One region of the Dyella sp. 2RAB6 genome, then DNA from elsewhere that is predicted to be linked to it. Evidence: predicted binding sites of a transcription regulator. Region 1 holds the regulator's gene; each other region holds the start of a gene.
What was found. The regulator sigma-54, encoded in region 1, starts transcription at its own class of promoters, with help from an activator protein. The targets are predictions, from matches to a motif close to TGGCACGNGCNTTGC.
Positions count from the first base shown of each region.

Region 2: AB4083_RS10190 (fimbrial protein) is a predicted target of sigma-54. The motif match lies at 1,604-1,618, and genes of this name have one in related genera.
Region 3: AB4083_RS04120 (PilZ domain-containing protein) is a predicted target of sigma-54. The motif match lies at 1,403-1,417, and genes of this name have one in related genera.
Region 4: glnA (type I glutamate--ammonia ligase) is a predicted target of sigma-54. The motif match lies at 1,430-1,444, and genes of this name have one in related genera.

Region 1 covers NZ_JBFRGP010000007.1:153,060-156,535, reverse strand. The annotation lists gene hprK (HPr(Ser) kinase/phosphatase) at 1-132, opposite strand, end outside; gene hpf (ribosome hibernation-promoting factor, HPF/YfiA family) at 287-613, opposite strand; gene AB4083_RS13030 (RNA polymerase factor sigma-54) at 772-2,241, opposite strand; gene lptB (LPS export ABC transporter ATP-binding protein) at 2,393-3,112, opposite strand; gene lptA (lipopolysaccharide transport periplasmic protein LptA) at 3,116-3,476, opposite strand, start outside.
Region 2 covers NZ_JBFRGP010000005.1:58,912-62,387, reverse strand. The annotation lists gene AB4083_RS10205 (alpha/beta hydrolase) at 1-444, opposite strand, end outside; gene AB4083_RS10200 (helix-turn-helix transcriptional regulator) at 501-707, opposite strand; gene AB4083_RS10195 (hypothetical protein) at 711-1,319, opposite strand; gene AB4083_RS10190 (fimbrial protein) at 1,759-2,295, shown strand; gene AB4083_RS10185 (fimbrial biogenesis chaperone) at 2,410-3,147, shown strand; gene AB4083_RS10180 (fimbria/pilus outer membrane usher protein) at 3,144-3,476, shown strand, end outside.
Region 3 covers NZ_JBFRGP010000002.1:16,033-19,508, forward strand. The annotation lists gene AB4083_RS04115 (segregation and condensation protein A) at 1-703, opposite strand, end outside; gene AB4083_RS04120 (PilZ domain-containing protein) at 1,562-1,930, shown strand; gene AB4083_RS04125 (AMP-binding protein) at 2,033-3,476, opposite strand, start outside.
Region 4 covers NZ_JBFRGP010000010.1:88,960-92,435, reverse strand. The annotation lists gene glnA (type I glutamate--ammonia ligase) at 1-1,384, opposite strand, end outside; gene AB4083_RS15200 (RNA polymerase sigma factor) at 1,763-2,278, shown strand; gene AB4083_RS15195 (FecR family protein) at 2,271-3,314, shown strand; gene AB4083_RS15190 (TonB-dependent receptor domain-containing protein) at 3,434-3,476, shown strand, end outside.

The DNA.
Region 1 (3,476 bases):
CAGCGAGGGACGCCGCGTAGCGGTCACCCCGCGTTCGAGCACCCGCGACTCGCCGCGCATGCCGGCGACCCAGCGCAAGGCCATGCGCTCGTGCACGCCATCGTAGAGTTGTCGGGCGGTAAGCCGGTCCAAACCGAATCCTTTGCACCGCGTGATGCCCGGCAGGGGCCGGCGGCGTTGGCGCACATTGTGCCAGTTCGGGCGGATTGGTGCGCCGCAACGGGGCAGCAAAGGCAGGATTCGAGGTGAAGGCCCGCCCCGGCTGGGCGGGGCGGGCCGGCGAGGGTCAGCCGTACTGGCGGTCTTCGCGGACTTCACGCTGGTGCTTGTCGCATACCTTGTCGCGGTGCTTGCGCAGCTGCGCGACCAGTTTGTCGAACATGTTGTCGATCGATACGTACATGTCGGACTCGGTGGCTTCCGCGTGCAGCGACGCGGCGCCGGGGACCTTGAGCGTGCCCTCGCATCGTTGCTGGAGCTTGTCCAGCGAGAGGACCACGGTCAATTCGAGGAGTCTGCTTTCGAGGCGGGTAAGTCGCTCACAGTGGCCGGTCACGCGTTCGCGTAGGGCCTGGGTGATTTCGATCTTCTGGCCGCTGAGCTGGACTTGCATGGTGCGCCTCCTCTGGTACTGCCGCGTGACGCGGCGTGGGTCGATGCGCCGGTGCCGGGTGGTCGCCGACACATCACAGTCATCTCTTGGTATGGGGACGCTTTCCGTCCCGCCAAGTTCCCCGCCCAGGCGCAAAAAGCGCGGCGGACCGTCGCGGGTCAACCGGCCCGCTGGCGCTCGCTGGAGCTGGGAATTCGCATAGCCTCCCGATATTTGGCGACGGTCCGGCGCGCCACCTGGATGCCCTTGCGGTGCAATTCCTCGGCGATGGCCTGGTCGGACAGGGGTTTGCGCGCGTCCTCCGCGTCGATCAGCTTGCGCAGCATGGCCTGGATGGCGGTGGCAGACGCGCTGCCGCCGTCCTCGGTGGACACGCCGCTGGAGAAAAAATGCTTCAGCTCGAAGGTGCCCCGCGGCGTATGGATGTACTTGCGGGTGGTGACGCGGGAAATAGTGGACTCGTGCATGCCCACTTCCTCGGCGACCTCGCGCAGCACCAGCGGGTGCATGGCTTCCGGGCCGTAGTCGAGGAAGGCGCTCTGGCGGCGCACGATCGCCTCGGCCACCTTCAGCAGGGTCTCGGCGCGCGATTCCAGGCTCTTGATCAGCCAGCGCGCCTCCTGCAGCTGGCCGCGCATCCAGCTGGCGTCTTCGCCACGGGCCTGTGCGATCAGGTTGCAGTAGTGCTGGTTGAGGCCCAGCCGCGGCTGGCAGTCCGGGTTGAGGCTGACGCGCCAGCGGCCGCTGTCCTTGCGTGCGTAGACGTCCGGCGCAACGTACTCCACCGGGGTGACGTCGAGCGCGGCGCCGGGGCGCGGGTCGAGGCTGCGGATCAGCATCGCCGCGGCATGCGTTTCCTCGTCGTCGGCGCGCAGGCGGCGCGACAGGCGGGCGATGTCGTTGCGCGCCAGCAGCTCCAGTTCGCCGTCGACGATACGCAGCGCCAGTTCGCGCTGGGGCAGTTGCGGATCGAACTGTTCAAGCTGGACGCGCAGGCAGTCGCGCAGGTCCAGGCTGGCCACGCCGGTGGGGTCGAAGCGCTGCACCTGGCGGCGCACGGCGTCGACTTCCTCGAGCGTGGCCTTCAGGTCGGCCGGGACCGCGGCGGTGACCGATTCCAGCGTCTCGCCCAGGTAACCGTCCGCATTGAGCGCATCGATGATGATCGCGGCGATGGTGCGCTCGCGCAGGCTCAGGTGGGTGAGGTTGAGCTGCCACAGCAGGTGTTCCTGCAGGGTCTCGGGCGCGGCGTTCTGCGGTTCGAAGTGGTCTTCGTCGCCACCGCTGTTGCGGCTGCCATTGCCGCTGCCGCCGGCGGAGAAGTCGATGGGTTCCTCGGCGTTGCCGCCGGACTGGCTCCAGTCGGCCGGTTCGTCGCCGCTGTCGCCGTCGTTGGCCGAGGTGGCGGCCTCGGTGGGGGCGTCGAAGGTGGCGGCCTCGCCGTCTGCTTCGCCGTCGCCTTCGTTGGCGGCGTCTTCGGAGAACTCCAGCAGCGGGTTGCTCTCGGCGATCTGGCGCAACTCCGCTTCCAGCTCCAGCTGCGACAGCTGCAACAGGCGGATCGCCTGCTGCAATTGTGGCGTCAGGGTGAGCTGTTGGTTAAGGCGAAACTGCAGTCCGGGTTTCATGCCACTGTTTTGAATGGGCCCAAAGGCTTGGATGAGCTTCGGATCATCCTAACCCCCAAGGGGCAGGAGCGGCCAGAGGTTGCCGCTGATCCTGGTGTAGGCCGAATGGCTGAATGTGACGGCGCGCGCAGGTCGCGCCATCAGGGAAGGCTTACAGCCTGAACTCGCGGCCGAGATAGACCTCGCGCACTTTCTCGTCGGCCAGGATGTGGGCCGGCGTGCCACGCGAGAGCACTTCGCCATCGTTGAGGATGTAGGCGCGATCGCAGATGCCCAGCGTCTCACGTACGTTGTGATCGGTGATCAGCACGCCGATGCCGCGTTCCTTCAGGTGCCGCACGATGCGCTGGATCTCGCCCACCGAAATCGGGTCGACGCCGGCGAAGGGTTCGTCCAGCAGCATGTAGCGCGGCTCAGCGGCCAGCGCGCGGGCGATCTCCACGCGGCGGCGCTCGCCACCGGACAGGCTGATGCCGCGCTGGTCGGCGATGTGGGCGATCTTCAGCTCGTCGAGCAGGCTTTCCAGCTCGGTGGCGCGCTGCTTGGCGCCGAGGTTCTCGCGCAGCTCCAGCACGGCCATGATGTTGTCGGCCACGCTGAGCCGGCGGAACACCGAAGGTTCCTGCGGCAGGTAGCCGATGCCCAGCTTGGCGCGCGCATGCATGGGCAGGCCGGTGATGTCGTACTTGTCCAGCTTGATGGTGCCGGCGTCGGCCTCGATCAGGCCCACCACCATATAGAAGCAGGTGGTCTTGCCGGCGCCATTGGGACCGAGCAGGCCCACCACCTCGCCCTCGCGGATGGAAAAGGCGAAGTCGCGCACCACCTGGCGCGCGCGGAAGCGTTTCTGCAGGCCTTCGGCGGACAGCATCGATTACTTACTCGCGGCCGAAGTCGCCGTTGCCGGCTTGGCGGCCGAACTGGCCTCGGCCGGCTTGGCGGCGGGTGCCGCGGCGGCAGGCTTCGGCTTGGGCAGGAAGGTGCCGTGCACCAGGCTGTCGCCGCCGGACTCGCCGGTGATCAGGCTGGTGTTGGTGTTGTAGGTGATCTTGTCGCCGTGGAATTCGCCGCGGCCCTGCTGGGTCACCTTGGCGTTGACGGTGAGCACGGCGATGCCGTTGATGTTGTCGTAGTCGAGCTGGGCGGCGTCACCCTGCATCAGGTTGTTGTTCTCGTCCAGCTGTTGGATGTGCGCCGGATTGCCGGTGACCACCACGCGCGAGATCTGGGTGTCC
Region 2 (3,476 bases), on a different contig from region 1:
CACGTGGCGATGCGCCAGCAGCGGTTGCAGCGCGGGCGCCACGCCGGACCAGGTTTCGGTGGCCGCCTGGCCGGGGCCGCCGGCGAGCAGCACGACCATGTCGTCGCTGGCGACCTGCGCGTTGCTGCGGATCACGCCGAATTTCAGGGCGATCTTGCGGCTGTGCGGATCGTCGCGGTTCTCCGGCACCTCGAACGGCGCGCACCACGCGGCGGTCGTCAGCCCGCTGTTGGGCTGGCCCAGCTCGCACGGTGTCAGCGTGAGCGAGCCGAGCCGCCAGGTTTCCGGCTTGGCCGGTGCGGCCGGCGCGGCGGCGACCGGCGCGCTGTCTTCCCCGGCGCCGGCAGCGTTGCCGCCGCGTGCATGGAACTGGTTCCAGGCCAGCGCGCCCAACCCCAGCGCGACGGCGGCGATGCGCACCACGGTGCGTCCCTTGATAGCCATTGCTTGTGTTCCCCTCGCTCGGGCGGCCAGGTGGCCGCTTTCGTCCCAGTGAATTCTTAAGTTCCCGCCGCGCCGTCCGGCTGGAAGATCGCTTCGATCGGCTGCTCGAACAGCCGGGCGATCTTGAAAGCCAGCGGCAGGCTGGGGTCGTACTTGCCGGTCTCGACGGCGTTCACCGTCTGGCGCGACACATCCAGGCGCGTGGCCAGGTCAGCCTGTGACCAGCCGCGCTCGGCGCGCAGTTCGCGTACCCGGTTCTGCATCGCTCAGTCGCGGTAGCGGCGCTTGGCCCAGGCCAGCGTCGGGCCGTAGACCAGCATCAGGCCCGGCGCCACCAGCAACAGCGCGGTCCCATCGAGGTCGACCACCTTGGCCGCGGCGAGAAAACCGACGGCAATGCTGGTCACCGCTACCACCCAGGCAGCGATCGCCAGGGCCTGCAGGTGCAGGCGCTGCATGAACTCATCGGTCGCGGTCACGTAGCGGAACAGGGAGAACGCCATGGCCGCTATCGGCAAGGCCGGCAATACGGCGATCAGCGTTTTCAGCCAGATCGCCTCAACCGTCTTGTGCAGCGGCCAGACGAACAGCATCAGCGCGAAGTACATCGTCATGGACGGCACGAACTCGGCAAGGTAACGGCGATCCTCCCGACGCATCTCGCCTTCGGCCTCCGAGCAGGCGGCGGCGCGCGACACATAGGCCATCAGCCAGCTCAGCCCCGTCAGCAGCAGCAGGAGCAGCACGCGCCCCGCCACGCCATGCAGCCGCGTCATCAGGCCGATGGTGCCGAAGAACCCCAGCATGATCAGCGCCAGCAAGAGCCGCCGACCCCAGGCCGGCCAGCTCGCCATGCGCTTGGTCAGATGTTCCATTGCCCCCTCCATACGCCCGTTCCCCTTCGATCGGACACTCGCCATGTCAAGCAAGCTTGACAGCATGCTAGGCAGCGCCGGGACGTATGTCAAGCTTGCTTGACAACGCTCGGGTGTAACACTTTATCCGGACGATATTTTGCGAATTAAGGCAAGCACTTGGCCCCCAAAGGTCACTTTTTGACCTTCAATGACCTCGACAAAATTTTGACGTTGCTTAATCTGGAGGGGGCAGATTCCGTGAGATAGTTCTCAAAATAGAATGTGCTCTACATCACGTTTATTGGCACGGCTCCTGCAGGAGACCCGCGCCATCGAGGCAAGCGCCGGCAGCGCCGCACCTCGGAGACAAGACGCAGGGGGACGAGACAGCTAAGCCCGCGTCCGCAACGCCAACTGCCGTACCCAACCAAAAACCCGTTAAGGACAAAGGCATACCATGAAGAATGTGCTCGCCACCGCCCTGATCGCCGCCCTGGGCTTTGCCGCCCTGGCCCCGAACCAGGCCTCCGCCGCCGATGGCACCATCAACATCACCGGCAGCGTCACCGCCTCCACCTGCAAGATCAACGGCGCCAACAGCCCGGCCACGGTCAACGTGACCCTGCCGACCGTGTCGACCACCTCGCTCGGCACCGCTGGCGCCATCGCCGGCCGCACCGCGTTCGCCCTGAACCTGAGCGCCTGCGGTTCGCTGACCAAGGCCCAGACCTACTTCGAGCCGGGTCCGACCATCATGGCCGACGGCAATCTGAAGAACTCGTCGGGCACCGCAACCGGCGTCGAAGTGCAGCTGCTCAACAACGACTTCAGCGCGATCAACCTGGCCGGCACGGCCTCCACCCAGGCTTCGCAGCAGATCGCCCTCGCCAGCGGCGCCGGCAACCTGAACTACTACGCGCAGTACTTCGCGACCGCCGCCGCTGGCGCCGGCACCGTGAGCACGACCGTGCAGTTCACCATGATGTACCAGTAAGACCCGCTCGCAATAAGCGGTGTTGCAAGAGGCAAGTCAGCGCCGGAACCCCATGAGGTTCCGGCGCATCTCCGCCGCAAGGCGGCAGTAGTCAGTTCGCAGCGAGGGAAATCCATGAGGAAGTTTGTCTGCGCCCTGGGCGCGGGCCTGCTGGCCCTGTGTCTCGGCGCTCCGGCCGCGCACGCCAATGTCCTGATCGGCGGCACCCGCGTGGTCTTTCCGGCAAAGGATGGCGAGGTCACCGTACGCCTGACCAACGACAACGACCACCCCGTGCTGGTCGAGTCGTGGATCGATCGCGGCGATGCGCATTCCACCCCCGAATCCGTCGATGTGCCGTTCCTGCTCACGCCTCCGCTGTTCCGCATGGAAGCGAAGAAAGAGCAGAGCCTGCGCATCGTCTACACGCACGAGCAGTTGCCGGCCGACCGCGAGTCGCTGTTCTGGCTCAACGTGCTCGAAGTGCCGCCCAAGCCCACCGGTGCACAGGCCGAAGGCCAGAACCTGCTGCAGCTCGCGCTGCGCTCGCGGCTAAAGCTGTTTTACCGTCCGGCCGGCCTGCAGGGCGATCCGCTGAAGGCGCCGGCGCAGCTGAGCTGGAAGGTCGACGCCGACGGCAAGGCGCTGGTCGCGCACAACCCCACGCCGTACCACGTCACCATTTCCGAGCTCAGCGTCAGCGTCGGCGGCAAGTCCGTCGCGGCGGAGCTGGGCATGGTCGCGCCGCTGTCGGATCTGCGCCTGCCGCTGCATGACGGCGCGCCGAAGCCGGCCGCCGGCAGCGTGGTGAAGTTCACCGCGATCAACGACTTCGGCGCCGCCGACAGCTACACGGGCGCGGTCGCGCCGTGAGCTTCGTGCGCGCCATGCAGCGCAGCCCCGCCTCCGGCCAGCCGGCCCGGCGTGCGTTGCTGTGCATGGCGATTGCCGGTGTGCTCGGTGGCTGGAGCCTGGCCGCATGGGCTGCGGCTCCCGCTGCCAACGGCGCGGCCGCCTCCGGTGCCGAAGCCGCCGCGCCGGTGGAAGCGAGCTTCGACCGCAACCTGTTGTCCGGCGCCGGCCGCAATACCGGCGACCTGTCGCGCTTCGAGCGCGGCGCGGTGATCGTGCCGGGCGTCTATCGCACCGACATCTTTCTCAATGGCGCCTGGGTGGCGCGCGGCGACGTGCGCTTCGCGACC
Region 3 (3,476 bases), on a different contig from region 1:
AGCGATGAAAGCTGCCGTCGCCGAGCTTGCCGAGCAGCTCGCCCATGCGCTGGCGCACGCTGAGCGCCTCGCGCCGGATGGCGTGATGTCCGAACAGTTCGGCGCGGTGCAGCACGTCCTTCAGCGCCAGCAGCAGTTCCTTCAGGTCCAGCGGCGGCGGCAGCTTGATCACGGTGCGCTCGCCGCTGTCGGCGTGCACGACTACCGTGTCGCGTTCCACGCGGGGCAGGGCGTCGATGTCCTCCGCCGCACGCTTGAAGCGCTCGTATTCCTGCAGCCTGCGCACCAGCTCGGCGCGCGGATCTTCCTCGACCCCTTCCTCCACCGGCGGCCGCGGCAGCAGCAGCCGCGACTTGATCTCGGCCAGGATCGCGGCCATCAGCAGGTATTCGGCGGCCAGCTCCAGCCGCATGTCCTGCATCATGTCGATGTATTCCAGATACTGCCGGGTGATCTCGGCGATCGGGATGTCCAGGATGTCCAGGTTCTGCCGGCGGATCAGGTACAGCAGCAGGTCCAGCGGGCCTTCGAACGCCTCCAGGATGACTTCCAGCGCGTCCGGCGGGATGTACAGGTCCTGCGGCATCTGCAGCACGGGTTCGCCGCGCACGATGGCCAGCGGCATTTCCTGCTGTTGCGGTACCGACGCAAAAGCGTCCTGCGGTGCTGTCACCGGCTGAGGCTCGACTGGCTCAGTGCTCATCAATGCATGTCGTTGGGCCGCCCATGACGGCTTGCAGTGCGTTCTTTGGTTCGGAAGCGTTCGATTCCACCGGCATTCGCTGGGGCTGTCCCCCGCTCTCGGGCGGCGGCCATCCGGCGCTCACCCGTGAAACTCCTTCAGGCTCGATCACCACGGGCGCGGCTGGCGTCCGTCGCGGCGGTGCATGACGAAACCGCGCCTGCGGCGGTATCGGTCAAGCTGGCCGTGAGCCATTCCTGCATGCCGAACCGGGAGGCGATCCACGGCCAAGCCCAAGCCAGATCGCGCGATGCATTGCGCCACGGCGTGAACAGGAGGTCGGCTGAGTGTCGGGCGGGTGTTCCGGCGGCGTCTGGCTCGATCGGCAGGCGCACCCTGTAACCCACGTGCGATCAAGGTTAACGGCTGCATGCCGCCAAGTCCAGTATGCGTACGGCCTACCGGCCACAAGCGTGCATCGGCAGCATGCGCCGGATGCACGCTTGTGGACGCTCGATGATGGATGTCGGCGAGGCCGCGCACGATCGGCGCAGGGGCAGCATGTGACCCGGCGCGTCTGACCCGGGCACTGGCTTCAGTGGATGATGAGCAGCTGATCGCCGCGCAGTGCCGCTTCAAATCAGGCCTTGAACGGCTGGAAATGGCCGAATCCGGCCCGCTGCACCAATCCTGGCGCGCCAACGGCAGATAATTACGACGTGGCACGACGCTTGCTTTACGCCTCGGTGAGAGCAGTTTGATACGCGCGGGGATGGGCCGCATGCGCGGCGGGGATGCAGCTCCATTTCACGGGCACGAGTGCCCGCCGCGAATAAGTTGGATGACGCTGCACAGCAGCGGGGATCGGGAGGGAAAGGCATGACCAGAGCCGACGGCAAGCACCAAAACGATGGTCCGGAGCAACTGCGCCCCGCGCGGATGCGCATCGAGACGACCGTGCTGATGAGCCGAGGCAGCCAGTCACAGCCGACCGAACTGGTGGACATCTCGGCGACGGGCGCGCTGCTGCGCCGCCCGCTGGGGTGGCAAGGGGAAGTGGGACAGAGCTGGATGCTGGACATGATTTTCGGTCACGACCTGCATATCCACCTGGAGGCCCAGGTGAAGCGCATCTCGGACCGGCATATCGGTTTCGCGTACACGCGCATACCGGAGGACAAGCAGGTGCCCTTGTGGAACCTGCTGGGCGGCTACGCCGACATCCTGGAGACGTGGCACGACGATTGATTCGTCGCGGCGTCCGCTTGCAAGACCCCGCGGTGCGCACCGCGGGTGGCGTAACCCGGAGCCTGTCCGACCATCCCTGGGCCGGGCAGGCTCTCGTTGCGTTCAGGCCGCGGAGGCGGTGCTCTTCTTCTCGTCGCGCAGTTCGCGGCGGAGGATCTTGCCCACGTTGCTCTTGGGCAGCGAATCGCGGAACTCGATCAGCTTGGGCCGCTTGTAGCCGGTGAGGTTGGCGCGGCAGAACTCCTTGAGCGCTTCCGCCGTGAGGTTCGGGTCCTTGCGCACCACGAACAGCTTCACCACCTCGCCGGAATGCTCGTCCGGCACACCCACGGCGGCGACTTCGGCCACGCCCGGGTGGGTCATCACGATGTCCTCGACCTCGTTCGGATACACGTTGAAGCCGGACACCAGGATCATGTCCTTCTTGCGGTCGACGATATAGACGTAGCCGTTCTCGTCCATGCGCGCGATGTCGCCGGTATGCAGCCAGCCGTCCGCGCCGAGCACCTTGGCGGTCTCGTCGGGGCGCTGCCAGTAGCCCTGCATCACCTGCGGACCCTTCACCATCAGCTCGCCGACTTCGCCGAACGACAGCGGCTGGCCTTCCTCGGACCAGATCGCCACGTCGGTGGACGGGATCGGCAGGCCGATCGAGGCGTTGTAGTCCTTCAGGTCCAGCGGGTTGATGCAGGCGGCGGGCGAGGTCTCGGTCAGGCCGTAGGCTTCGGCCAGGGTCACGCCGGTCACTTTCTTCCAGCGCTCGGCCACGGCGCGCTGCACGGCCATGCCGCCGCCGAGGCTCAGGTGCAGATGCGAGAAGTCCACCTGATCGAAGCCCGGCGTGTTGAGCAGGCCGTTGAACAGCGTGTTGACGCCGGTCAGCGCGGTGAAGCGCGACTTCTTCAGTTCCTTGACGAAGCCGGGCATGTCGCGCGGATTGGTGATCAGCCAGTTCAGCCCGCCCAGGCGCGTGAACACCAGGCCGTTCGCGGTCAGCGAAAAGATGTGATACAGCGGCAGCGCGGTGATGATCACCTCTTCGCCCGCCTTGGCATTGGTGCCGATCCAGGCGCCGGCCTGCAACATGTTCGCCACCATGTTGCCGTGCGAGAGCATGGCGCCCTTGGCCACACCGGTGGTGCCGCCGGTGTATTGCAGGAAGGCCAGGTCGTCGTGGCCCAGTTCCACCTTCGGCACCGGATGCGCGGCGCCCTGCTCGAGCGCGTCGCGGAAGCGCACGGCCTGCGGCAGGTGATAGTCGGGCACCATCTTCTTGACGTACTTCACCACCAGGTTCATCACCTTGCCCTTCAGGCCGAGCAGGTCGCCGAGGCCGGTGGTGATGATGTGCTTGACGTGGGTTTCCGCCACCACCTGCTGCACGGTGGCGCCGAAGTTGTCCATCACCACGATCGCCTTCGCGCCGGCGTCTTCGAGCTGATGCTTCAGTTCCCGCGCGGTGTACAGCGGATTGGTGTTGACCACCACCAGGCCGGCGCGCAGCGCGCCGAACAGCGCGATGGGGTACTGCAGCACGTTGGGCATC
Region 4 (3,476 bases), on a different contig from region 1:
CCAGCGGATGCGTGCTGGCGCGGTAGCGGGTGACTTCCTGCATCTTCAGCGCGATGTAGGCGTCGATGAAGTCGTCGGTGAACACGCCGCCGGCCTTGAGGAAGTCGCGGTCCTTGTCCAGCGAATCCAGCGCCTGGTCGAGGCTGGAGCACACCTGCGGGATGTTCTTCTCTTCTTCCGGCGGCAGGTCGTACAGGTCCTTGTCGGCCGGCGCGCCCGGGTCGATCTTGTTGATGATGCCGTCGAGGCCGGCCATCATCAACGCGGTGAACACCAGGTAGCCGGAGTTCATCGGATCGGGGAAGCGCACTTCGATGCGGCGGCCCTTCGGGTTGGACACGTACGGAATGCGGCAGCTCGCCGAACGGTTGCGCGCCGAGTAGGCCAGCATCACCGGCGCTTCGAAGCCCGGCACCAGGCGCTTGTAGCTGTTGGTGGTGGAGTTGGCGAAGGCGTTGATCGCCTTGGCGTGCTTGAAGATGCCGCCGATGTACCACAGCGCGGTCTGGCTCAGGCCGCCGTACAGGTCGCCGGCGAACAGGTTCTTGCCGTCCTTTGCCAGCGACTGGTGCACGTGCATGCCGCTGCCGTTGTCGCCGACGATCGGCTTGGGCATGAAGGTGACGGTCTTGCCGTTCTGGTGGGCCACGTTCTTGATGACGTACTTCATGGTCATCAGCTCGTCGGCCTTCTGCACCAGCGTGTTGAACTTCACGCCGATCTCGCACTGGCCCGCATTGGCCACTTCATGGTGGTGCACTTCCACCACCTGGCCCAGCGACTCCAGCACCTTGCACATGTCGGCGCGCAGGTCGCCCAGCGAGTCCACCGGGCTGACCGGGAAGTAGCCGCCCTTCACGCCCGGACGGTGGCCGGTGTTGTTGTCCTCGTACTTGTAGCGCGACGACCACGCGGCTTCTTCGGAGCCGATTTCGTAGAACACGCGGCCCATGTCGTTCTGCCAGCGCACGGAATCGAAGATGAAGAATTCCGGCTCCGGACCGAAGAAAGCGGTGTCGGCGATGCCGGTGGACTTCAGGAAGGCTTCGCCGCGCTTGGCGATCGAGCGCGGGTCGCGGCCGTAGGCCTGCATGGTGCTGGGTTCGAGCACGTCGCAGTGCAGGACCATCTGGGTGTGGCCGCTGAACGGGTCGAGGTAGGCGGTGTCCGGGTCGGGCAGCAGGATCATGTCCGACTCGTTGATGCCCTTCCAGCCGGCGATCGAGGAGCCGTCGAACATCTTGCCGTCTTCGAAAGTCGACTCGTCGATGCTGTGCGCCGGGAAGGTGACATGGTGGTGCTTGCCAAGCATGTCGGCGAAACGGAAGTCGACGAACTCGACGTCGTGTTCCTGGATCAGGTCGAGCACTTTCTGGGCGGACATGACGAACCTCGAATGGGTGGGGACGTGGAAACAATTCGCTCTTTGGCAAACTCCATGCCAGCGGATGGAGCCAAGCCGGATCAGTTACTTGCGTAAGGACGACGTGAAGCAAGGTGGTCGCATTGCACCATATTGGGGCTGATCCCGAAGCGCAATTGCACCAAGAAGGCTGAATGCACTCCCTCGCCGACAACGTCCGCCATCCTAGCCCGAGTCCAAGCCGCCCGCGTAGGTTGGGGTGAGCCGGAGGCGAACCCCAACATGGCGGTGCGGGGTTGTTGGGGTTCGCCTCCGGCTCACCCCAACCTGCGACGTCATACCACCGTCACTCCCGCCCACTAGCGTCCCGCGCCCATCCATCTCGCGCTGCGAGCGCCCGTGACCGACCCCGCCGCCGGGCTGTCGCGCCTGTTCGAGGAACAGCGCGACACCCTCAACCGCTATTTCCTCAGGCGCACCGCGCATGCCTGGGATGCGCAGGACCTGGTGCAGGAGGTCTACCTGCGCCTGCTGCGCGCGGACCGGCACGGTGCACAGGACATCCGCAACCCCGAGGCCTACCTGTTCACCATCGCCTCCAACCTGTTGCGCGAGCACGCCACGCTGCGCCAGCGCGCACCGGTGAGCGGCGATGCGCTGGAACACGTGCTGGAACGGCTGGCGATTCCCTGCGAAGCGGCGGCCGACGTGGACCGCGAACTGCGCCGCCGCCGGCTCGGCGAACTGATTGCCCGGCTTACCCCGCGCTGCCGCGCGGTGCTGGTCATGCACTACCGCGACGAACTGGGCTATCGCGAGATCGGCGAACGCCTTGGCGTGTCCTCGAACATGGTGAAGAAATACATCGTCAAGGCGCTGGCCGCGTGCCGCATCGGGATGGCGCGCTATGACTGACGCCGTCGATCCGCGCCTGCTGCGCCGCGTCGCCGAACAGGCCGCCGAGTGGTACCTGGAGCAGCGCGAAGGACTGGACGCGGCACAGCGCACGCGCTTCCTCGCCTGGCTGCGGCAATCGCCGCTGCATGTCTCCGAATACCTCGGCATGGCCCGCCTGCACGGCGACCTGGGCGCCGCCGCCGCGCTCGAATCGCTGGACACCGCCGCGCTCACCGAACTGGCCGCGACCGAACGCGCGGTGGTGCCGCTGCGTCCGCTGCTGCCACGTGCGCCCTCGGCAGCGCCGACGCGCCGCACCGGCACGCCATGGTGGCAACAGGCCCTGGCCGCCTGCGCGGTGGCGCTGATCGGCGGCGCCGCCTTCCTGCGCGACATGCCTGCACCGATGGACGTCTATGGCGCCGCCGGCGAAGTGCGCCAGCTCGCCCTCGACGACGGCACCCTGCTGCAACTCGACCGCGGCAGCGCCGTAGCCGTGCGCTACGACGGCACGCAGCGCCGCTTCGAACTGCTGCGCGGCGGCGCGTTGTTCGACGTAGGCAAGGATCCGTCGCGTCCGCTGCGCGTCGGCGTGGGCCCGCAGGTGCTGGAAGATGTCGGCACCGTCTTCGACGCGCACCGCACCGCGGATGGCGCCAGCGTCGCGGTGATCAGCGGCGAAGTGCGCATCTGGCCGGGCGAACCACGGACCGCACGACCGGAAGCACTGGCCGACCTGCGCGCCGGCCAGTACGCGGAAATAACCGGCGGCCACCTCGCTGCGCTGGAACGACGGGCCGACCTGGCACAGCACACCGCCTGGTTGCCGGCCGATATCCATTTCGAACACAGCACGGTGGGCGACGTGGCGCGCCGCTTCGACGCCTACGGCGGCAAGCCGTTGCGCATCGACGACCCGGCGCTGGCCACCACCCGCATCAGCGGCCGTTTCCACGCGCGCGACCCGGAAGCATTCGTGGCCTATCTGGGCAGCTTGCCCGGCGTGCGCGTGCAGCGCGGCGCGGATGACATTCGTATTACGCGCAAGCTGTAAGAAAAAATTCATCGAATCGGCGGTACCCGACTGGCGCGCCGGGCACTCGTAGAGGTTATGTGGCGGCGATGCGTGTGCAGCGCCGCCTTTCTTTTCCCTCTCGCCCCAAGGTTCGCTCCATGCGCAAGACGCTCGCCCTCCATATCGCGCTGCTGCTCGGCG